DNA from 4 places in the Mycobacterium sp. DBP42 genome. Region 1 is predicted to be linked to each of the others. Evidence: riboswitches for the same ligand, from Rfam matches in the RefSeq annotation. Region 1 holds a riboswitch; each other region holds the start of a gene.

Region 1 (5,864 bases):
CGGTGGTACGGGTCTTCAAGCCGCAATCCGGGTTGACCCAGAGTCGTTCGGCCGGAACCGCATCGAGTGCCTCCCGCAACGATGTGGCGATCTCTTCGACTCCGGGGACCCTCGGCGAGTGGATGTCGTACACACCCGGGCCGACGCTGTTGGAGAACCCCACAGCGTTCAGATCGCCGAGCACTTCCATGTGCGACCTAGCCGCTTCGATCGAGGTGACGTCGGCATCGAGATCCGCGATCGCGCCGATCACCTCGCCGAACTCCGAATAACAGAGATGGGTGTGGATCTGTGTCGAATCCTCCACTCCGGAGGTGGACAACCGGAATGCGTCCACCGCCCAGTTCAGGTATGCCGCTTTGTCTTTCGAGCGCAACGGCAGCAGCTCGCGCAGAGCCGGCTCGTCGACCTGGATGATCGCGATGCCGGCAGACTGCAGATCGACGGTCTCGTCCCGAATCGCCAGTGCCACCTGCGCAGCCGTATCCGCCAACGGCTGATCATCGCGGACGAACGACCAGGCCAGGATGGTGACAGGACCGGTGAGCATGCCCTTGACGGGCTTGTCGGTGAGTGACTGCGCGTACGTGATCCACTCCACCGTCATCGGCTTCGGCCGCGTCACGTCCCCGTAGAGGATCGGCGGTCGCACGCAGCGGCTGCCATAGGACTGCACCCAGCCGTTCTGTGTGGCGAAGAACCCGTCGAGCTGCTCGGCGAAGTACTGCACCATGTCGTTGCGCTCGGGTTCACCGTGCACCAGCACGTCCAGGCCCAGCTGCTCCTGCAGCTTGATCACCTCGGCGATCTCGGCCTTCATCCTGCGCTCGTACTCCGCGGCGGCGATCTTGCCCGACCTGAGGTCGGCACGGGCGATGCGAATGGCCGAGGTTTGCGGGTATGACCCGATCGTGGTGGTGGGCAGAGCAGGCAGCTTCAGCCGGTCCTGCTGTGCAGCGCGACGCTGATCGGCCGATCCACGCTTGGCGCCCGAGGCGACGATCGCCGAGATCCGTTCCCGGACTCGGCTGTTGTTCAGTCGCGGATCGGATTTGCGCGACTCGATGGCCGCATGGGACGCAGCGATCTCCGCCGAGATGGCGTCGCGTCCGTCCTTGAGACCACGTGCCAGCGCCACCACTTCAGTGACCTTCTCGAAACCGAAGGCCAGCCAGCTGCGCAGCGCCGGGTCGAGGTCGTCCTCGGCATCGAGGGCGTAGGGCACATGCAGTGTCGAGCACGACGTAGAAACGACGATCGCCGCGGCCGCTTCCCGCAGCGCGGACAAGGTGCCCAGAGCGGCCTCCAGGTCGGTGCGCCAGATGTTGCGCCCGTCGACCACACCCGCCACCAGGAGCTTGTCCGCGAGCTCCGGCACTGCGCCCAGGGCAGCACCAGTTCCCGCAACCAGATCGACGCCGATGGCCTCGACCGGCGTGCGCGCCAGCGCGGGCAGCGCATCGCTCAGCTCTCCGAAGTAGGTTGCGACGAAGACGGAAGGTCTCTTGGCCAGTCCACCGAGACGGTTGTAGGTCCGCTCGGCGAGTTCGGCCGCATTGTCGACGATGTCGGTCACCAACACCGGCTCGTCGAGCTGGACCCACTCGATTCCCCTATCTGCCAGCAATCCCAGCAGTTCGGAATAGACATCGATGAGATCATCGAGGCGAGCCAGTGGCGCGTCCGCACCGTCGACGGCCTTCGACAGCGTCAGAAAGGTGATGGGGCCGACAACCACCGGTCGCGCCGTAATCCCCTGTGCACGTGCCTCTTCCAACTCCCCCAACACCTTGTCCGGGTTGAGGGTAAAGGTGGCCTCTGGCCCGATCTCCGGCACGATGTAGTGGTAGTTCGTGTCGAACCACTTGGTCATCTCCAGCGGCGCGATGTCATCGTTGCCTCGCGCCGCGGCAAAATAGCGGTCCAAGTCGTCGGGCACATCGGCCACCCTGGGCGGCAGTGCGCCGACAAGAACTGCGGTGTCGAGCATCTGGTCGTAGTACGAGAAGGTGTTGACCGGGACCGAGTCCAGCCCGGCTGCGACCATTGACGCCCACGTGTCGCGACGCAGGCCGGCGGCCACGGATTCGAGTTCGTCGCGATCGATGCGGCCGGCCCAGTACTTCTCGACTGCGCGCTTGAGTTCGCGGTTCGGCCCGATTCGGGGCGACCCGAGGATGGTGGCGGCGAAGGGTGCTGCGGTTGTGCTCATGACGACGTCCTTCAACATACGGGGATGGCCACCGCCAGGAGACACCGAACCGAACGCAGCCACCCGCCACGAGCGAACTACTTTCGGCCACTGCCCATTCCGCGAGGCGATGAACCACCGGACGCGGCGCGCCCGGTACGGCTGGCAGGTCTTCGGACTCACAGGCACGCACGGAAAACCGCGCCCCTACTGGCCGTCGCTTCCCGGCCGCAGTTCCCTGCGTGCCAGTGCTGATGACGGCGGTCGTTCCTGCATACCGCTGCGGGACAGTCCCGGATTCTCACCGGGTTCCCTCTCACGCCACATCTCAACCAGCCTGCGGCGTTCGATGTCGGCTCCGCAAACACCCCGGTACCGACAAACCAGCTGCGCGCCTCAGACTACCCGCCGCAGCGCGGCGGGTACCGGTCAGCGCGCCATCGCGGCCTTGATCTTGTCCACCACCTCAGCGGCCTGGGTCACCGAGGACCCTCCCGGCTTACACGCTTGGATATCCATCACAAGGTTGGCGGCCACCGCCAGCGCACGCTGGCAGGCGCGGGTCTGGTCCCCGTCAATACGGGTGAACGGCAAGGTGAGCTCCGAATCCGTCTCGATCAGATCGCCGCTGCGCCACCTGGGCAGCGGCTGCCCGTTGAGCGTGATGTTCACATTGTGGTTGGTGCACTTCGACCAGCGATCGGCCGACTGATCGAGAAAGTCGGCGGCTTCTTGTGTCGAAGGGAAGATCACCACCGACTGCACCAGCAGGTTGTCCCAGTTGTCCCTGTCGGGACCGCGTAGCAGCACCTGGCGCATGGCGGTCCAACGGTCGCCGTAGATGGCGGACTCGTTCACCTGCCACGCGCCCAGACAATTCAGATTGGGCAGCAGGTTGCGATGGTCGTTCATCTCGGTGACCGGCGGATGTGCCACCATCCCAACGGTCGTCATCATGGCGTTGACCTGATCGGTGGTGAGCAGCAGCCTCTCGAGGGCCGACTTGGGCACTTCTTCCGGCGGCCCCTGAGCCTTGTCGCCGTTGTCGGCACAGCTGGTGGCCGGCAGCACGAGCATGATCAACGAAAACACAACGCCGAGCACGGTATTCCTCTGCTTACAGCACGGTGTGACCACGCGCATCAGGCGTGGGTTCCCGCTGCGGCGCAAGCCATCTGCGCATTGGTGGCATCGTTGTTGAGTTGGGTGGCGGTGTCATTGAGCGACTGACCGCCGCTGCGCAGCCCCATCTTCAAGAGCAGCTTGGTGGCGCCGAAGGACCATGCCCGCATGGGGTTTGCGATATCGGGCGGCAGTCCCGGCGTGCCGGCAGCGTTCAGTGCCGACGCGGCCGCTTCGCGCAGCGCGGTCCGACCGCTCGTGTTCGTCGTGCTGATGGTCGGATCCCGGTAGTCGGGCCGCTCCACACCCTCGATCGAATCAGCGAAGTCGCCGTAGAACGTCGACGCCGAATCGAGCGCGTCGGCGAACGTCGAGCAGGCCGTAACCGCAGGTACACCGGGGTCATCGGTGCCGGCGACCGGCACCGGTACCGGACCGGCGGCCGGCACCGGGGGCAACTCGGGCAGCACGGGGCCGGGAGCACCGGCCTCATCACCAGGTTCGGCGACAGCCATCGGCGTGGCAGCGAAACCGATGCTGAAGGCAACGATCAGCGATACCAGCCCTCGCTGGTACACCTGAAACGACCTCAACGATTCCTCCTTCAGTCGGTGGCAGTTCCGGCGCTTTCGCCGTACCTCCGAGTCACCACACCGTTGAGGGTTCACATGTCCAGAAAGTGAACAGCCTGCCAATCTGCCCCCTCCACACGTCGTCCATCGCGTGCCGCTGGCGCCCCGCTTTCCTCAATTGCGGAATACGCTGCAGCACAGGGGATTTCCCAGAAACTTCACAGCTGAGGAACCCTCAGCCGGACGGGAATGCGGCGGCGACTGTTGGGGCATTGTTCACCGAACCGAAACGCAATAGGTTCATGATTCGTCGCGACAGATTCCTTGGCCCCGTTGGGTTCTGGCGACCACGACGTGTCGCAGGACGACAGGGGCCAGTCCCACGAGAGGCGCAAGTTCACGCATGTTCAGTCGTTTTGCCCCCCTGGCTGCAGTCTGCATGTTGGCCCCCGTAGCGATTGCGCCCCTTGCATCCGCAGATCCGCCGCCGGACCCGGCCGCAGCTGCAGCGGCCGCCGCGCCGGCACCGCCCCCACCGGATACCGGCGCGGTGCCGTCTTCTCCTCCCGGCGTCTTGGACACCCCGGATGGCTGGCACGTGACAGTGGCAGGCTCCAACGAGACCCTGCTGCCGGTCGCGCCGCTGACCACCGCGGTGTCATCCCGGGAATACCTTGTCGGCGGCACCTTCACCGGGAAAGTCTCGGGCGGCGGCAAGACCAAGCTCACCGGCGGCACACTGGAGGCCGGCGCCCAGATCGGCTGCGGCATCGTCAGCGACGAAACCGAGATAAACCCCGGCCTCAGCTTCTCGCCGGGCATCAAGATTCCGTTCACCGGCTCCGCCGGCGACGCCAGCCTCGGCACCGGAATCAGCTTGCAGGGCAAGGTGTACCTGAAGCCGGGCACCGTCACCATCGTTCCGATCGACAAGAAGTCGTTCAAGGGCACCGGCACCCGCGTCACTATCACGGGTGTCCGCATCAAGTTCGATCAGTGCGCCGGCCAGTCGTTCATCCGCACCTACGCGACGCTGACCAGCTCAACCGACAACACCGATGACGTCATCACCTACCTCGGTGTCACCAAGGTCGTCTGACCCTCCCCCGAAAACACACCGACCATGATCCGCACTGATCACCACGCCGATCCCTCGGATTCGAACCCCACGAGAGGCACAAGTTCCCGCATGTTGAATCGTTTCGCCATCTTGGCTGCTGCCTGCCTGCTCGCCCCGGTTGCGTTGCCGCCCCTCGCGTCGGCGGATCCACCACCGCCACCGGTGGAACCGGCCGCACAACCTGTCGATGCCGGCCCCCCACCGGACAACGGACTCGTCGCATCCGCCGAGCCGGGCGTCGTCACCACCCCGGACGGCTGGACGCTCACCGTCTCGGCGAAAGACGAGAGCCAGCTGCCGGTGGCACCTCTGACCACCGCTGCCTCGTCACGCGAGTACATGGTGGGAGCCACCTTCACCGGCACCGTCACCGGCAGCGGAGCCACGTCACTGACCGGTGGCACATTGGATACCGGCTACCAGATCGGTTGCGGCATCGAGCTGGGACAGGTCCGCCTGATCGGGTCGATCGGTCTGAGCACCTCGGGCTCGACCCTGGCCGGCATCATCCCCACCGGGGTGAGCATGCCGATCTCGGGCACCATCGAGATCCACGCAAAGCCCGGAACCGTCACCAATGTCTCGGTGAACAAGAAGTCGTTCAAGGCCGCGCCCGTGCGCGTCACCGTGAAGGATGTTCACATCAAGATCGACGGCTGCGTCGGCCAGTCCTTCCTGCGGTCCTATGCGACGCTGACCAGCTCCACCACCGACACCGACGATGTGGTGGCCTACTATGGCGTCACCAAGGCAGTCTGACGGACTGGCTTTGACAGCGAAACACGAAGGTATGAGCGAGAACTCGGACAGTCCATTCGCAGGCAGGAATGCGATGGCCACACTCGCCGCCGCCGGGCTG
Region 2 (5,864 bases), on a different contig from region 1:
ACCGGCACTGCGCCGATGTCGGCCGGCCGGCCGACCAGATCGAGCGGACCGTGACCACCGCGCTTGACGACGGCGAGCGCTCCGGCGCACTCGTCGAGCGATGTCGCGCGTTGTCGTCCCTGGGCATCCAGCACGTCGTGGTGATCGCCCGCGGCCGCCCGTGGGGTGAGGTCGACCTGAACTGTGTTGCGGAGGCGGCTGATCAGCTGCGCGATCGGGTGCACACCCCGGGGTGAACCTGGACCCGGTGCAGGTCGTCGCCCAGTTCGATCTGGCGGTCGAATATCGAGGCGGCCAGCGCCCGCCAGTCGTCCTCGGTGCCCGCGGCGATGCCGGGCACATAGTGGGTGAGGATCAGGATCCCGACGCCGGCCCGCGCGGCGGTGGCCGCCGCCTCCTGCACCGAGGAGTGATAGTCGCAGATGTCGCGGATCCGTTGCTGGGGAAGAAGTTCGATCAGGTCTTTGCGAATCACGGTGTGCACCAAGGCTCCTGCGCCGTTGGCCAGGGCGTCCAAGCTGGGACATGGCACGGTGTCGCCGGCTGCCACCACCGAGGCCCCGCCGTGTTCGAATCGGAACGCGATCGTCGGGGTCACCGGCTGATGATCGGTGGGGGCGACACGGATCTGCACGCCGTCGTGATCCCACACCATCCCGTCGGTGTATTCACGAACGTCCACCTGTGGTGGACCGGTGAGGTCGGCGTGGTGGGCGATGCGGTAGCCGATGTCATGGCCGAACGCGCGCAACGTCGCGTCGACCACCTCCGCGGTCCCGGGCGGGCCGATGATCGGCAGGGGCGGTGTATCCGGGGTGAATGTGCTCACCCAGCGGGTGATGATCACATCGCCCAGGTCGGCGATGTGATCGCTGTGCAGGTGGGTCAGCAGCAATGCGCTGAGCTGGTTGGCACCCGCGCCGACCGCGGCCAGGCGCTGCAGCACCCCGCGGCCGCAGTCGATCAGAAACATCTGGTCGCCTGCGCGCGCCAGGGTCGACGGTCCGGCCCGCTCCGGATCAGGAATCGGGCTACCGGTGCCGAGCAGCGTGACCTCGATCATGACCTCATTCCTACTCCGTTCCGGCTCAATCAGGCGTGGCTTCTTTCTTACTGACCGCCACCGACCTAGCCTGGTGTGAGGTGGATCACGATCGGAGGTTGCCGATGCGAATCGCGGACGTGCTGAAAAACAAGGGCGCGGCGGTGGTGACGATTTCGCCGGAGACTACCGTGACGGAGCTGTTGGCCGGGCTGACCGAGCTGAACATCGGTGCCATGGTGGTGATCGGGCCCGGCGGGCTGGCCGGCATCGTCTCGGAGCGTGATGTGGTGCGCAATCTGCATGAACGGGGCAGCAGCCTGCTTGCCCAACCGGTGTCGGAGATCATGACGACGGTGGTGGCAACCTGTACGCCGCGCGACACCGTGGATCACCTCAGTGCTCTGATGACCGAGAACCGGGTGCGTCACATTCCCGTGCTCGACGGTGGGCGGCTGGCCGGCATCGTCAGCATCGGCGACATCGTCAAGACCCGGATGGAAGAACTCGAGGCTGAGCAGGAACAGCTGCAGGCCTACATCACCCAGGGGCGTTGACCGCTGGCCTCCTGAGCACCGAAACCACAAATCTTGTGCGATGGTGGGCGTGTGGCTGCCGTTGACGTCCGTCCCCCGAACAAGTCCGACGTGGCGCGGCTTGCCGCCGTCCTGGGGCGGGCCTTCCATCATGACCCGGTGATGTCGTGGATCCTGGCTGACGATGCCCGCCGGGCCAAAGGTCTGCCGCGGATGTTCGCAGCGATCACGCGTCACCACTTCCTTGCCGGCGGCGGTGCCGAGGTGGCCGGCCGGGATGGCGAGATCGGCGCGGCCGCCTTGTGGGACGGGCCCGGCTGTTGGAAGCAGACTGCCGGCGAAGAACTGCGGATGCTGCCCTCGATGGTGCGTGCGTTCGGCCGCGACACGCGACGGGGCCAACAGGTCGTCGAGCTCATGAAGCAGCACCATCCCGAGGAACCGCACTGGTATCTGGCCGTGATCGGCAGCGATCCGACGGTGCGCGGCGGCGGTTTCGGACATGCCCTGATGCAATCGCGCCTCGATCGGGTGGACGCCGAACACGCCCCGGCCTACCTGGAGTCGAGCAACCCCGACAACATCCCCTACTACCTGCGTTTCGGGTTCGAGGTCACCGGGGAGATCGTCCTTCCCGACGGTGGACCGATCATGACGGCAATGTGGCGGGCGCCGCGCTGATCTGTCGCCCGGCTATCCGAAGACCCCGGTCATCTTCATGATGAGCAGGACGCCTACCGCGACGAACACCGCGATCAGCAGCACCAAACCGGCGATCGCGGTGACCGAAGTGGGGGTGTACTTGTGCCTGGGCCGCGGTTCTGGTTCGCCCAGTCCCGAGGTTTGCGCCGAGTCCGGTGGGGTGGCGCCGGGCGCGACGCCACCGCCGGGTTGCAGATCCGGTGTCTCGGCTGGGTCGGGATCTGGTGGTAGCGCGGTCATGGCCTAGGGATGCCCGCTGTCGAGCGCGGGCAATCACGCTGCGTCGCGGCTGTTACAGTGCGAATGCCGACCAACAGGGGAATCCGGTGAAAAGCCGGAACTGACGCGCAACGGTATGAGGCATCGCCTCGAGTCCGATCACCTGGGGTCGGAATGACCGTTGACGGCTCCGCGATTGGGCCCTGGATCAAAGGAAGTTTGACCGTGCGCGTGCTCACCGCACTGTTGTCCCTGTTGTCTGTCGCGTTGTCGGTCACGGTGGCCTGCGGTCATCGAGAGTCTGCGGCAGGGCAGACGGCCGGTGAAGCTTCCGCAGCTGACTCGACCAGCTATCCGCTCACCATCGAGAACTGCGGTGTGAACGTCACTTTCGAGGGACCGCCGCGGCGGGCGGTCTCGCTGTACCAGGCGTCGACCGAAATCCTGCTGTCGCTCGGGCTGGCCGATCGGATGGTCGGCACCTCGACGTGGTTCGATCCGGTGCTTCCCGAACTCGCGGCGGACAACGCCACCGTGCCCCGGCTCGCAGACAACGATCCTGGACTGGAGACGGTCCTGGCAGCCGAGCCGGACCTGGTCACCTCGGCCAGCGCACACACCTACACCTCAGCCGTGGTCGCCGACCGCAGCCGGTTCGCTCAGCTGGGAATCCCTACGTACCAATCGCCTTCGGTGTGTACGGGCGCGAGTGTCGACGGTGAGACCGTCACCCGCACCGAACCGCTGATGCTCGATGCCCTGTATCGGGAGATACGCGAACTCGCCCAGATCTTCGATGTGCAACAGCGCGGCCAGGACCTCATCGACCGGCTCACCCGGCGGCTCGACGACATTCCGTCCACCACCGAGCCGGATGTCAGTGTGGCGTTCTGGTTCTCGGGACTGCGGACGCCGTATCTCGCGGGCTGCTGCTCGGCGCCGGGACTGTATGCCGGCGAACTCGGCGTCACCAACGTCTTCGCCGATACCCGCGAGGACTGGCCGGAGGTCAGCTGGGAGGCGCTGGCCGACCGCGACCCCGACGTGTTGGTACTGGCCGACTTGAACCGAAGGCGTGTCGACGGGGACGCACTGGAGTCGAAAATGACATTCCTGGAGTCGAATCCGGTGACCAGGAACATGACCGCGGTGCGAAACAAGCGCTACGTCGTGCTGAGCGGGTCCGAACTGGATCCCGGGATCCGCGAGGTCGACGCGGTGGTGAAATTGGCGGCCGGTCTCAAGGCCTTCGGGTTGGCCCGGTGAACCGCGCGGCCCGCCTGATGGTCGGGGTGGTGAGCGCGTGGTCGTTGGTGGGATGCGCTCAGTCCACCCACGCGGTCCCGGATCCGGCCGAATCGCCCGGATACCCACTGACGGTGCGGAATTGCGGCCGGGAAGTGGTGATCGGTGCGCCGCCGCGGCGTGCTGTCTCGCTGAACCAAGGTTCCACCGAGATACTGCTTTCGCTGGGCCTGGCGGACCGCATGGTCGGCACCGCGACGTGGACGGACCCCGTCCGCGCCGATCTCGACGGCGAAAACGCCCGGGTACCGCGATTGGCGGTGAACAAGCCGTCGCTGGAGACCGTGCTCGGCGCCGAACCCGATTTCGTGTCGGCCTCCTTCGGCGGAACCCTCGGGCCCGGCGGCGTCGCCGACCGCGAACAGTTCGAACGCCTCGGTGTCCCGACGTATCTGGCACCCAGCGACTGCGAGGGAAAGACCGCGGTCAATGGCGACGGTGCGCGCACCACGCCGTTCGAGATGGAGGCGATATACACCGAAATCGGTGAACTGGCGAAGATATTCGATGTCGCCGATCGCGGCGACCGGCTCATCGCGCAGCTGCGCGCCCGGTTGGACCGCATCGCCGGGGTCCCGTTCGGCGTCGACATGGCGTTCTGGTTCTCCGACATCCGTGCTCCCTACTTCGCCGGCTGCTGCGGATCTCCCGGCGTGATCGCTGGGTCGGTGGGGGCCCGCAATGTGTTCGCCGACACCACCGATGAATGGCCGCAGGTGAGTTGGGAGACTGTGGCCGACCGCGACCCGGACGTGCTGGTCCTCGCCGACCTGAGCCGACGCACGATCGATGGTGACGCGTTGGAGACCAAAATCGAGTTCCTGGAGTCGAATCCGCTCACCCAGGGACTTACCGCAGTGCGGCACCGTCGCTACATCGTGGTGAACGGGGCGGACCTCAACCCGTCGATCCGCACCGTCGACGGCGCTGAGAAAGTGGCAAAGGGCCTGGCCGAACTCGGATTTGGCGCGGCGCCGTGAGACTTCGCACCACGTGGATCGGCGGTCTGTGGGCCGCCGGAGTGGTCCTCGTGGTGTTCTCCGCCGCGGTGGCCATCACGATCGGACCGGCCGCATTGTCGGTGGGGGACGTGTATCGCATTGTCGGCGACCGTCTCGGCGCGGGGCCGTCGGGGGCGACCCGGCTGCAGGAGAGCATCGTCTGGCAATTGCGATTGCCGCGGGTCGTCCTGGCGGCGATCGCCGGGGCCGGGTTGGCCTTGTGCGGGGCGATACTGCAGTCCCTGCTCCGCAATCCCTTGGCCGACCCGTTCGTGCTGGGCATCTCCTCGGGTGCCTCTACCGGTGCCGTGCTGGTCGCGGTGCTCGGCGTCGGCGCGGGCACGCTGAGCCTGTCCGGTGGCGCCTTCGCCGGCGCGGTGTTGTCGTTCGCCGTGGTGCTGCTGTTGGCCTACGCGGCCGGCGGCGGGACCGATCGGGTGGTGCTGGCCGGGGTGGCCGGCACCCAGCTGTTCTCGGCACTGACGTCGTTCATCGTGCTGTCGTCGGCCGACGCCGAACAGACCAGGGGAGTGCTGTTCTGGCTGTTGGGGTCGCTGGCCGGAGTGTCCTGGTCCGACGTGACCACCTGCTCGATGGTGGTCGGTGTCGGGTTGGCGCTGTGCCTGGCCCAGGCACGCACCCTTGACGCGTTCGCATTCGGGCAGGATGCGGCCGCGACGCTGGGGGTCGCGGTGACCCGGGTACGCGTCGTGTTGCTGGTGATGACCGCACTGGTGACGGCGGCGCTGGTCAGCGCCGCCGGGGCGATCGGTTTCGTCGGGCTCGTGCTGCCGCACGCCGCGCGCTTTGTCGTCGGGCCCGGCCATCGGCGCTTGTTGCCGACAGCGGTGATCCTCGGCGCGGTCTTCATGGTCTGGGTGGACACCCTGGCCCGTACGGTCTTCGCCCCGCAGGAATTGCCCACCGGTGTGGTCACCGCACTACTCGGCGTTCCCGCCTTCGCACTGATCTTGTTGCGGCGCAGAGGAGTACGCCGATGAGTCTGCGGGCGGTCGCGGTGTGCTGGACCCGTTCGGGAAGGGCCGTCCTGGACGGCGT
Region 3 (5,864 bases), on a different contig from region 1:
TCGGTCAGCACCAGCGCATCGGCGAACTCGGCCTGGCCGACCACCACCTGGGCGACAGTGCGGCCGTCGCCCAGCTCGTCGTCGCCAACCGCTTGCCGCAGCCAGTCCTGGGTGTCGATGCAGGTGGTGACCGCCGCGATGCTGACGTCGCGGGCGGCGGGCCCATCGATGTAGCCCGGCCCCACCTGCACGTGGATGTTCTCGATGGCCCAGCACACCGGTTCGGGTTCGAGCCAGCCCATCAGGGCCACGACGATGCGGGTGACATCGCTGCGCCGGTGCAGCCGCCGCAGCAGGATCAGCAGGTCGTCGCGCACTGTGCAGGTCACGCAGCCGTGCGCCAGCTCGAGGGCCATCTCCGACGAGCCGTTCTGATCGGTGACGTTCCTCAGCACCACCTGCCCGTCGTAGGTATGACGGACCAGCACGGTCCCCGGACAGCGGCTCAACTGATCGGCCACACCTTCGACGTCGCCCTGACCGGCGACCAGCACAACAGGGGTGCGCACCTGGCCTCCCAACTAGCTATTGAAAATGATTATCATTACGCTTAAGCCAGGCTACCCCACGAGTGAGGAGATTCAATGTCGGCCCATTGCCAGGTCACCGGGCGCTCGCCCGGGTTCGGCAACACGGTGTCGCATTCGCACAAGCGAAATCGCAGGCGCTGGAATCCGAACATCCAGAACAAGACGTACTACCTGCCGTCGGAAGGGCGCCGGATCCGACTTCGGGTGAGCGCCAAGGGAATCAAGGTGATCGACCGCGACGGCATCGAAGCCGTGGTGGCACGGCTTCGTAGCGCAGGGGAGAAGATCTGATGGCCAGTACCGAGGTTCGCCCGATCGTGAAACTGAAGTCGACGGCCGGGACCGGCTACACCTACGTCACCCGCAAGAACCGCCGCAACGATCCCGACCGCATCGTGCTGCGCAAGTACGACCCGGTGATCCGCAAGCACGTCGACTTCCGCGAGGAGCGCTGATGGCGAAGAAATCCAAGATCGTCAAGAACGATCGGCGCCGTGAGCTGGTGGCGCGCTATGCCGAACGGCGGGCCGAGCTCAAAGAGACCATCCGCAACCCGGCCGGCACGCGTGAGCAGAAGGCCGCGGCGGTCTCGGCGCTGCAGCGGCTGCCGCGCGATTCGAGCCCGGTGCGGCTGCGGAATCGAGATTCGGTCGACGGCCGGCCGCGCGGGCATCTGCGCAAGTTCGGCCTGTCGCGGGTGCGGGTGCGCGAACTTGCCCACCGGGGAGAGCTTCCCGGCGTGCGGAAGTCGAGTTGGTGATGGCGACCAAGACCCGGAAGAACGCGCGGAAACGTCCGCCGGCAACGGAATTGAAGAAGCCTCGGCGTAACCAGCTGGCCGCCCTGGGCATCACCGAAGTCGACTACAAGGATGTCCAGCTGCTTCGCACCTTCATCAGCGAGCGGGGCAAGATCAGGTCCCGCCGGGTCACCGGACTGACCCCGCAGCAGCAGCGCCAGGTCGCCACCGCGATCAAGAACGCCAGGGAGATGGCGCTGTTGCCGGTGGTCGGCCCGGCTTGATTTACCATCGACGGTGATAGAGCGACTGCGGATCGTGGAAGCCGGTGTGAATCCGGCGCGGTCCCGCCACTGTGATCGATGGATCGGCATCAGTTGATCCACGAGAGCCAGATACGCACCGCAGTCGCCACCTCGCACGTACTGGGGCGGATCTCCCCGGAGAGGATGGGTGCGCCCATGGCTGTTCGTTGGTTGTTCGCCGGTCTGGCGTCGGTGCTACTGGTATCGGGATGCGCCTCGACCCCCGCACCCGACACCGATGCGGCAGCGGCCGGATATCCGGTGACCGTCGACAACTGCGGTGTGACGACGACCTATGACCGTCCGCCGGCCAGGGCGGTGGCCCTCAACCAGCATGCGATCGAGACGCTACTGGCGCTCGGCCTGGAAAACTCCATGGTCGGTACGTCTTATCTCGATGACCGCATCCTGCCCGAGTATCAGGCTGCGTACGACAGCGTGCCGGTGCTGGCCGAGGAGTACCCGTCCTATGAATCCCTGCTGGCCGTGGAACCCGATTTCGTCTACGGCGGGTGGGAAAGTGCCTTCGACGAAAAGGAGGGGCGCGGCAGGCAACGGCTGGCCGATGCCGGGATTCCCACCCGGCTCAACATCGAGGACTGCCTGGACCACCCGGTCAGCCTGACGACCGTGGATGACGAAATCCGCGACGTCGGAACGATCTTCGGTGTCCAGGACCGCGCCGAGCGGCAGATCGAGAAGCTGCACCGCGAGCTCGCGCTGTCCGGCGACAAGGTGCGCGGAGTCCGACCGGTTCGGGTGGCCGTCTATGACAGCGGTGAGGCGACGGTTTTCACCTCTGGCGGCAAGGGCATCGGCAACTTGATGATCGAGGCGGCCGGTGCAGTCAACCTGTTTGCCGATGTTCCCAAGGTGTGGGGCGACGTGTCGTTCGAGCAGTTCGCCGAACGCGCACCCGAAGCCATCTTGATCTACGACTACGGCGATCAACCCGTCGCGGACAAGAAGCGATTCCTGACCGAACATCCTCTGCTGCAGCATGTTCCGGCAGTGCAACAGCAGCGGTTCGCGGTCCTTCCGTTGTCCTCGGTCGTGGTCGGGGTGCGGGTCGGTCAGGCGGTGGACGCCCTGGCCAGGCAGCTGCACCCGGACCGGTTCTGGTGACCCGCTACCGCTTGGTCATCGCATCGCTCGTGGCACTGCTGTTGGCGTCGATGACCGCCGGCGTCGCGGCCGGGTCGGTGTCGATCCCGCCGCAGCAGGTCTGGGCCATCGTCGTGCACGCCATCCACCCGGTACTGGCCGAACAGAGCTGGCCCGCGGTGCGCGAGTCGATCGTGATCGACGCCCGGCTGCCCCGGGTGGTGCTGGGTGCGGTGGTCGGTGCGGGCCTGGCGGCCTGCGGCATGGCCCTGCAGGCAGTGGTGCGCAACCCGCTCGCCGACCCCATGCTGCTGGGCGTCTCCTCGGGAGCATCGGTCGGGGCGGTCGCGATACTGGTTCTCGGCGCGGGCGCACTCCAGGTGGTCACCTTGCCGCTGGCGGCTTTCGTCGGAGGGTTCCTCGCGCTCGTCGCGGTGTACTTCTTGGCCCGTTCGGGCGGGCGGATGACCACGGTGCGGCTCATCTTGGCCGGCGTCGCGGTGGCCGAGGTGCTGTCGGCATTGGCCAGCCTGGTGATCGTCACCTCCGATGATCCACACAAGGCGCAGTCGGCCGTCCGGTGGATGCTCGGAGGCCTGGGCGGAACCACCTGGCGCATGGTCTGGATTCCTGCGCTGGCCGTATTCGTCGGTGTTCTGGTGCTTTTGGCGGCCAGCAGACCGCTGAACCTGCTCTACACCGGTGAAGAGGCGGCCGCGTCGCTCGGGCTGGAGGTGCACCGGTTCCGGGCGGCGATGTTCGTCGTCGTGGCCCTGATGGTGGGGGCGATGGTGGCGGTTAGCGGCACCATCGGCTTTGTCGGGCTGATCATGCCGCACGTGGTGCGTCTGGTGGTCGGCGCCGATCACCGCAGGGCGTTGCCCGCCGTCGTATTGCTGGGCGCGGCGTTTCTCGTACTCTGCGACATCGTGGCCCGTACCGTGGCCGCACCCGAGGAACTGCCGGTCGGGATTCTCACCGCGCTCGTCGGCGGACCGTTCTTCCTATGGTTGATGCGGCGGAAGGCACAGGCATGACGCCAGTTTCGTTCGAGTCGGTCTCGGTGTCCGTGCGCGCCAAGTCCTTGATCACCGATGTCTCGTTGTCGGTCGGTTCGGGGGAGATGCTGGCCGTGGTCGGCCCCAACGGAGCGGGCAAAACCACCCTGCTGCGCACGCTGTACCGGGCTCAGCGGCCCAGTGCCGGACGCGTCCTGGTCGGCGACGCCGACATCTGGACGCTGCCGGGAAAGCGGGCCGCCCGTCGGGTCGCGGCGGTATTGCAGGAAGCCACCGGCGATTTCGAGCTCACCGTGTTCGACATGGTGGCGATGGGTCGCACACCGTACAAACGATCGTTCGAGGCCGACAACTCCGAGGACGTCGAGATCATCGACGCGGCGCTGGCCGCACTGGACATCGCCGAGCTGAGCGGCGCCGACTACAGCCGGCTGTCGGGAGGACAGAAGCAACGGGTGCTCATCGCCCGTGCCCTGGCGCAACGCACCGGTGTGATCGTGCTCGACGAACCGACCAACCACCTGGACCTGCGGCACCAGCACGAGGCTCTGCAGTTGCTGAGGGATACCGGCGCCACGGTGGTCGCCGCTTTGCATGACCTGAACCTCGCCGCGGCGTATTGCGATCGGATCTGTGTCCTCGACAAGGGCCGGCTGGTCACGGTGGGCGAGCCCGGGCAGGTTCTCACCGTCGATCTGCTCGGCGACGTGTATGGCGTCGAGGCCCGGATCGATGCCGATGCCGATACCGGCAGGCCACGCGTCACCGTCGCCCCCAGAGCGGTGGCCCGGCTGTGAACATCGAGACCCAGCTTGCCGAGATCACCTCATACGGAGGGTTTTTCGCGATCACCGTGGGTGGGAATCCGGCCGGCTGGGTTCCGGTGCAGCGCTGTTATGACGAGGGTTGCGCCGATCTCGTCGCCAAGACCAGCGCCGGGTACGGCACGCCGGATCTGCGCATCGGTGCCTCTCTGGTCCAGTTCAGCCATGCTTCACGGCTTTGGTCACCGCTGCTGGCCGGTGCGCTGGTGTACCGGGTACTTCCCGATCTCACCGACCTGCAGCGTCATGCCTCCCGTACCGATCTCCGGTTGCCTGGCCCGGTGGGCGCTCCTGTCGAGGGCCCACTGCCACTGCAGTTGTACCAGCGGGTGATCACCGACCACCTCGAGCCGCTGGCGGCCGGACTGCGGGTCAAGATGTCGCCGCGACTGCTGTACGGCAATGCCGCGGCGGCGTTGGTCGCCGCGGCCCACGAGCTGTCCCGGATCCGGCCGGAATTGCGCGACGAGGCCCGCGATCTCACCGAAACCCTCTTGACCACCGGGGAGCTCGCGGGGACGGGGGAGTTGGCCGGCCTGACCTTTCGTCGCCGCAGTTGCTGCCTGTACTACCGGGTGCCAGGCGGGTCGAACTGTGGTGACTGCGCGCTGACGAGGCCACGAGGCTAGGCGTAGGGCTGCTTCGGCGGGTCGGTGCGCACGGCGCTCAGTGCCGTCATCGTCGGAATGCTGCCTCTGCTCGAATCGCTTTGTCCCGCAGGGATCGTGCCCTCGACTTTGATCCAGGTGTTCTCCGGATATCCGGCCAGCTGGGCGGCGGCCGGCCCGGCGAGGTGGATACGGGCGAGTTGGGCGTCGGCGGCGCAACAGATGATCACCACGCGGGCCAGATCTGTGCGGTCACCGTCACGCATCGTGAACCCGGAGACGGTCACGGTGCGGCCATCGAGGGTGCCCGCGCTGTCTTGCGCGATCCGGGTAAGCACGTCGGGCAGTGAGATTTCCGGAGCCCGGCCGTCGGGCAGCGGCGGAAACGCGCGCCGCAGCACATCGGTGGACACCTCGGACACCGAGGCGGCCTGAGGGCGGATCGCCGGTGGCACGACGAACGCCAGGAGGGCGATCGGTACGAGCAGCAGCCAGGTTGTGCCCCGGCGGTGGGCGTGGTCGTGGTGGGCGTGTTCCTCGCCGCCGCCGTGGCGGATGTCGGCGACGATCGATGCCAGGGCGAGCCCGATCAGCAGCACCGACGTGGCAGCCAGGTACGGGAGCAGGGACGGTTTGACGTACCGGGTGAAGGCGCCGGTCACGGTGATGATCGCGGTGCTGACCCCGATCAGCAGTAGCAGGGCGTTCTCGGTTTCCCGGCTCACTGCGGTCCCA
Region 4 (5,864 bases), on a different contig from region 1:
AGGGGCCATGTCCTCCACCACCACGGCCCGCGCCAGTTCCGGGCGGGCCGCCGCCAGACACCAGGAATGCAACGCTCCCATGGAATGGCCGACCAGTATCGCCGGCCTCCCGAGCCCGGCCACGGCATCACCGAGATCTGCCACAAACCGCTCGGTGCTGATCGGATGGGGGTCGACCACCTCGCGGCCACGGTGCCACGGCGCGTCATAGGTGTAGACCTCACCCAGGTTCGTCAGCCACGGCAATTGACGTGACCAGGTGCTGCCACGGCCCATCAGACCGTGCACCAGGACGATGGGCTCGCCGCGGCCTCCTCGATGGGTGAGTAGATCTGTGACCATCCCGTTATCTTGCCGGGCCGCCGCGGTAGCCTTGACACCATGCCCGTCGTGAAGATCAACGCCATCGAGGTCCCGCCCAACGCCGGCCCGGAACTGGAGAAGCGGTTCGCGAACCGTGCACATGCCGTCGACAGTCAGCCAGGTTTCCTCGGCTTCCAGTTGCTCCGCCCCGTCAAGGGCGAAGACCGCTACTTCGTGGTGACCCAGTGGGAATCCGAAGAGGCCTTCCAGGCCTGGGCTTCGGGCCCGGCGGTCGAGGCACACAAGGGCCAGCAGGCAAAGCCTGTGGCGACCGGCGCATCGCTGCTGGAGTTCGAGGTTGTGTTGGACGTTGCAGGGCCGGCTGCCCAGGCGTAGCCGCGGCCGGACGCTGCGCCGCACGGTTGGCCTGACGGCCATCACGGCGGTCGCCGCGGCCCTGGCTTGTGGCTGTTCGCCCAATGTCGCGCCCGCGGCAGAAGTGTCCTACGGCGCGCACATCGACACCATCACCCCTCCGGGTCTGCGGGCCAAGCAGACCATGGACATGCTCAACTCCGACTGGCCGATCGGTCCGATCGGCGTGCGCACCCTGGCCGCACCCGAGAAGGTCGATCTGGTCGGCACCAAGATGGACTCCATCTGGTGGGATCGCCCGTTCAAGGTCACCTCGGTGGACATCGGGGCCGCGCAGGCCACGTTGCACGTACTCACTTCCTACAACGTGGCCCAAGACATCGAACTGAGGACCAACGACGCGGGTCTGGTCGACCGTTTCGACGTCACGCTGGTGCCGCCGAAGATCGAAACCTGGTCCGATATCGACACCGAGCTGACCAAATCGGGCGCGCGCTACTCCTACCGGGTGTCCAAGGTGAACAACGGTAAGTGCGAGCAGGTCGCAGGCACCAACACCGAGCTGTCGCTGCCCCTGGCTTCGATCTTCAAACTCTATGTGCTGCTTGCAGTTTCGGATGCGGTCAAAGCCGGGACCCTGCGTTGGGACGATCACCTCACAATCACCAAGGAGGGCAAGAAGCTCGGTTCGGCCGGCCTGGACAAGCTTCCCCCCGGTGCCGAGATCACTGTGCGAACCGCAGCCCAGCAGATGATCTCGGCCAGCGACAACATGGCCACCGACCTGCTCATCGGACGGGTGGGCCCGTCGGCCGTGGAACGCGCGCTGGTGACCGCCGGCCACCACGACCCGGCCAGCATGACCCCGTTCCCGACCATGCACGAGGTTTTCTCCGTCGGCTGGGGTAAGCCCAACCTTCGCGACGAGTGGAACAGCGCGTCCCCCGCCGGGCGGGTGGCACTGCTGCAACAGACCAATTCCCGTCCCTACGAACCAGATCCATACCGCACGCACACCCCGGCCTCCAACGACGGGCTGGAGTGGTTCGCCAGCGCCGCCGACATCTGCCGGGTGCACGCCGCCCTGCAGGCCTCTGCCGTCGGCCCTGCCGCGCCCGTGAAGGACATCCTGTCCGCGCTGCCCGGCATCGACCCGGATCCGGCGAAATGGAAATACATCGGCGCCAAGGGCGGAAACCTACCCGGCGACCTGACCTTCAGCTGGTACGCGGTGGACCACACCGGACAGCCGTGGGTGTTCAGTTTCCAGCTGAACTGGCCGAAGTTCCGCAGCCCTACCGCCGCGGGCTGGCTGCTGCAAATCGCCAAGCGGGCATTCGCGATGGCTCCGGTGGCGCACTAGGACCGGGCTAGCTGCCGCTTCGCAGCGTCCAAGCCTGGCCGCGGAAATGCATGACCGTACGGCTCATCGGTGCAACATCGATGCGCCAGAAAGACCTCGGCGGTGCGTCCAACGCCACCAGGATGGCGGCCCGGACCACCGCCGGATGTGTCACCGCAACCAGCCGGCCACGCACCGGCGCCAGGCTGTCCAGCCAACGGTGCACCCGGTTGACGAGACCGACCACCGTTTCACCGCCGTGCGGTGCCCGGGCCGGATCAGTCAGCCAGACCGCCAGGTCGGCCGGCGGCAGGCCGCCGAGCACACTGCCGCGCCAGCCGCCGAAATCCAGATCGGCCAGTTGCGGCTCGACCGCCGCCGAGAGCCCCAGCAGTTCGGCGGTCTGGCGGGCCCGCTTCTCCGGCCCGCAATACGCGGCGTCGATGACACCGAGTTCAACGGCCGCATCAGCCTGACGATGCCCCAGCGCATTCAGCGGCTCGTCGGTGGGAAACCGGCCGGCTGCCGTGGCGTCGGTCATGGCGTGAGACACCAACGTCAGCCGGACGACCTCACTCACTGGGACTCACGCCGACACTGACTCCCGCTTACCTTCCAACAACCTCGACGCCATCGCCCCGAACACCAGACCGATCGTCGCCCATATCACCACCTGCGTGCCCAGCGAGAACAGGCGGAACTGGTAGAGATCGTCGGCCGGGAACGTCGACGGGGTCTCGTGGATGCCCGGCAGGATCAGGAAGACCACGGCCATCGAGACCACATAGTCCGCGACGCCTACCAGGCACGCATTCCACACCCCCAGCTTCGGTGTCAGCCGGCGCGCCAGCAGTACCGAACCGACGAACAACCCTGCCGAGAGCACCACCAATAGCAGGTACAGCAGGGTGCGCTGCTGGATGGTCTCGTCGAGGCTGACCGCCGGCGGGTTCGGCGGGTATTTGAGCGCCGGGACGATCCACAGGCTGACGAGCATGCCGCCGGCCGTCAATGCAGCCAACGCGCGCGCCGACAGGTTGGCCCTGCCGTAGACCGCGCAGAACACGACGGCCAGCAGGGCGCCCATCGCGACGCTGAAGATCAGGACGCCGAGGCCCATGCCGACGTTGGATTGCACGCCGCGGGTGAACACCTCGACGCTCTCACCGCCGTGGGAATGCCCACCGGCGCCGTGTGAATGCTCCGCGGCTTCATCCGCTGCGCCGACACCGTTCTCGAAGTCGATCGCCCTGCCGATGATCGGTTCGATCAGCAGCTTCGCCCATCCGAAAGCAAGCACACCTGCCAGGGCGCCGGCCAAGATGCCGCGCCCGATGATCTGTCTTTCCATTGGCTCGGTTATCTCGCCCGCGGGTCAGTGGCAGGGGAAACCGAGCAGGTGGCGGGCGTCGTGCACGAACTCGTGCACGTAGGTGTTGTTACCGAACACCGACGTTGCGCCCTGGTCCATTCCGACGAAATAGAGGGCCAGCAGCGCCACGAACGCCGTCAGGGTCAGCCAGAGCACCGCCTTGGTGGCCGACAGGTCGATCGGCCGAGCGTGGCTGGCGCGTGCGTCAGTGGAAGCCATCGGGTGGTCCTTTCCGGGAATTCGCGTCCCAGTCCGTGTCGCGACAGGTCAGGGTCTGACTGTTAACAGTGGCGCGGCCGCTCTGGACTCTCACCAGATTCCTGTTCCTGTCGATTACATCAGCATCGTAACTACCGGCGCAGGCGATCGACCCATCGGCAGGACGAAAAACGCCCCCACCGATGGGTGGGGGCGTTTCTCATGTGCAGTTATTCCGCAGTGGCTCCGGCCTTGGCCAGGTCCGGACCATCGGAGCCGGCCGCCTTGGGCGCGCCCGAGAACGTGAACTTCGCGTCCTCGCCGGCACCTTCGCCGTCCCAGCCCTCGACGTCGACCGTGACCAACTGGCCGGGCCCGAGCTCCTCGAACAGGATCTTCTCGGACAGTTGATCCTCGATCTCGCGCTGGATGGTGCGGCGCAGGGGCCGGGCACCGAGCACGGGGTCGAAGCCTCGCTTGGCCAGCAGGGCCTTGGCCTTGTCGGTCAGCTCCATGGCCATGTCCTTGGTCTTGAGCTGGTTGCCGACCCGGCCGATCATCAGGTCGACCATCTGGATGATCTCGTCCTGCGTCAGCTGGTGGAACACGATGATGTCATCGATGCGGTTGAGGAACTCCGGCCGGAAGTGCTTCTTGAGCTCGTCGTTGACCTTCTGCTTCATCCGCTCGTAGTTGTTCTCCCCGCCGCCCTGGCTGAAGCCCAGTCCGACCGCCTTGCTGATGTCGGAGGTGCCCAGGTTCGAGGTGAAGATCAACACCGTGTTCTTGAAGTCGACCGTGCGGCCCTGTCCGTCGGTGAGACGTCCGTCCTCCAGGACCTGCAACAGGCTGTTGTAGATCTCCTGGTGGGCCTTCTCGATCTCGTCGAACAGCACGACCGAGAACGGCTTGCGGCGCACCTTCTCGGTGAGCTGGCCGCCCTCTTCGTAGCCGACGTAGCCCGGAGGGGCACCGAACAGCCGCGACGCGGTGAAGCGGTCGTGGAACTCGCCCATGTCGATCTGGATGAGCGCGTCGTCGTCGCCGAACAGGAAGTTGGCCAGCGCCTTGGACAGCTCGGTCTTACCGACACCGGACGGGCCGGCGAAGATGAACGAACCGGACGGGCGCTTCGGGTCCTTCAGACCGGCGCGGGTACGGCGGATCGCCTTCGAGACGGCCTTGACGGCATCCTCCTGGCCGATGATCCGCTTGTGCAGCTCGTCCTCCATGCGCAGCAGGCGCGTGGTCTCGGCCTCGGTCAGCTTGAACACCGGGATACCGGTCCAGTTGCCCAGCACCTCGGCGATCTGCTCGTCGTCGACCTCGGCGACAACGTCGAGATCGCCTGAGCGCCACTGCTTCTCACGCTCACCGCGCTGGGCGACCAGAGTCTTCTCCCGATCGCGCAGGCTCGCCGCCTTCTCGAAGTCCTGCGCGTCGATCGCGGACTCCTTCTCCCGGCGCGCGTCGGCGATCTTCTCGTCGAACTCGCGCAGGTCTGGCGGAGCGGTCATCCGGCGGATACGCATCCGGGCGCCGGCCTCGTCGATCAGGTCGATCGCCTTGTCCGGCAGGAACCGGTCGTTGATGTAGCGGTCGGCCAGAGTGGCGGCGGCCACCAGCGCGCCGTCGGTGATCGAGACGCGGTGGTGCGCCTCGTAACGATCACGCAGACCCTTGAGGATCTCGATGGTGTGCTCGACCGTCGGCTCACCCACCTGGACCGGCTGGAACCGGCGCTCCAGGGCGGCGTCCTTCTCGATGTACTTGCGGTACTCGTCGAGGGTGGTGGCACCGATGGTCTGCAGCTCGCCGCGGGCCAGCTTGGGCTTCAGGATCGACGCGGCGTCGATGGCGCCCTCGGCGGCACCCGCGCCGACGAGCGTGTGCAGCTCGTCGATGAACAGGATGATGTCGCCGCGGGTGTTGATCTCCTTGAGCACCTTCTTGAGGCGTTCCTCGAAGTCACCGCGGTAGCGGCTGCCCGCGACCAGCGAACCCAGGTCGAGCGTGTAGAGCTGCTTGTCCTTGAGCGTCTCGGGAACCTCGCCGTGAACGATGGCCTGTGCCAGGCCCTCGACAACGGCGGTCTTGCCGACGCCGGGCTCGCCGATCAGCACCGGGTTGTTCTTGGTGCGGCGGCTCAGCACCTGCATGACGCGCTCGATTTCCTTCTCGCGGCCGATGACCGGATCGAGCTTGCCCTCCATGGCGGCGGCGGTCAGGTTACGGCCGAACTGGTCGAGCACCAGAGACGTCGACGGGTTGCCC

Evidence for each region. Region 1 has a riboswitch for cobalamin ahead of metE (5-methyltetrahydropteroyltriglutamate--homocysteine S-methyltransferase). Riboswitches for the same ligand answer to the same signal wherever they lie in the genome.
Region 2: it holds a riboswitch for cobalamin, as region 1 does, so the genes downstream of both, E0T84_RS11195 (ABC transporter substrate-binding protein) here and metE (5-methyltetrahydropteroyltriglutamate--homocysteine S-methyltransferase) in region 1, are expected to answer to the same signal.
Region 3: it holds a riboswitch for cobalamin, as region 1 does, so the genes downstream of both, E0T84_RS01945 (ABC transporter substrate-binding protein) here and metE (5-methyltetrahydropteroyltriglutamate--homocysteine S-methyltransferase) in region 1, are expected to answer to the same signal.
Region 4: it holds a riboswitch for cobalamin, as region 1 does, so the genes downstream of both, E0T84_RS01805 (CbtB-domain containing protein) here and metE (5-methyltetrahydropteroyltriglutamate--homocysteine S-methyltransferase) in region 1, are expected to answer to the same signal.

Annotation. Positions count from the first base shown of each region.
Region 1 covers NZ_VCMY01000016.1:90,002-95,865, forward strand. Annotated here, with positions in the region: gene metE (5-methyltetrahydropteroyltriglutamate--homocysteine S-methyltransferase) at 1-2,212, opposite strand, end outside; cobalamin riboswitch at 2,338-2,543, opposite strand; gene E0T84_RS16690 (sensor domain-containing protein) at 2,621-3,283, opposite strand; gene E0T84_RS16695 (hypothetical protein) at 3,334-3,906, opposite strand; gene E0T84_RS16700 (MspA family porin) at 4,289-4,984, shown strand; gene E0T84_RS16705 (MspA family porin) at 5,075-5,764, shown strand; gene E0T84_RS16710 (hypothetical protein) at 5,838-5,864, shown strand, end outside.
Region 2 covers NZ_VCMY01000008.1:59,522-65,385, forward strand. Annotated here, with positions in the region: gene E0T84_RS11170 (TIGR03560 family F420-dependent LLM class oxidoreductase) at 1-236, shown strand, start outside; gene E0T84_RS11175 (ribonuclease Z) at 203-1,063, opposite strand; gene E0T84_RS11180 (CBS domain-containing protein) at 1,168-1,599, shown strand; gene E0T84_RS11185 (GNAT family N-acetyltransferase) at 1,651-2,259, shown strand; gene E0T84_RS11190 (DUF6480 family protein) at 2,272-2,520, opposite strand; cobalamin riboswitch at 2,553-2,685, shown strand; gene E0T84_RS11195 (ABC transporter substrate-binding protein) at 2,731-3,765, shown strand; gene E0T84_RS11200 (ABC transporter substrate-binding protein) at 3,783-4,784, shown strand; gene E0T84_RS11205 (iron ABC transporter permease) at 4,781-5,806, shown strand; gene E0T84_RS11210 (ABC transporter ATP-binding protein) at 5,803-5,864, shown strand, end outside.
Region 3 covers NZ_VCMY01000001.1:381,495-387,358, forward strand. Annotated here, with positions in the region: gene mrf (ribosome hibernation factor-recruiting GTPase MRF) at 1-509, opposite strand, end outside; gene rpmB (50S ribosomal protein L28) at 585-821, shown strand; gene rpmG (50S ribosomal protein L33) at 821-985, shown strand; gene rpsN (30S ribosomal protein S14) at 985-1,290, shown strand; gene rpsR (30S ribosomal protein S18) at 1,290-1,553, shown strand; cobalamin riboswitch at 1,548-1,691, shown strand; gene E0T84_RS01945 (ABC transporter substrate-binding protein) at 1,731-2,699, shown strand; gene E0T84_RS01950 (iron ABC transporter permease) at 2,696-3,715, shown strand; gene E0T84_RS01955 (ABC transporter ATP-binding protein) at 3,712-4,494, shown strand; gene E0T84_RS01960 ((2Fe-2S)-binding protein) at 4,491-5,150, shown strand; gene E0T84_RS01965 (TIGR03943 family protein) at 5,147-5,854, opposite strand; gene E0T84_RS01970 (permease) at 5,851-5,864, opposite strand, start outside.
Region 4 covers NZ_VCMY01000001.1:360,403-366,266, reverse strand. Annotated here, with positions in the region: gene E0T84_RS01830 (alpha/beta fold hydrolase) at 1-342, opposite strand, end outside; gene mhuD (mycobilin-forming heme oxygenase MhuD) at 382-699, shown strand; gene E0T84_RS01820 (serine hydrolase) at 674-2,041, shown strand; gene E0T84_RS01815 (histidine phosphatase family protein) at 2,049-2,600, opposite strand; gene E0T84_RS01810 (CbtA family protein) at 2,607-3,371, opposite strand; gene E0T84_RS01805 (CbtB-domain containing protein) at 3,396-3,611, opposite strand; cobalamin riboswitch at 3,640-3,765, opposite strand; gene clpC1 (ATP-dependent protease ATP-binding subunit ClpC) at 3,821-5,864, opposite strand, start outside.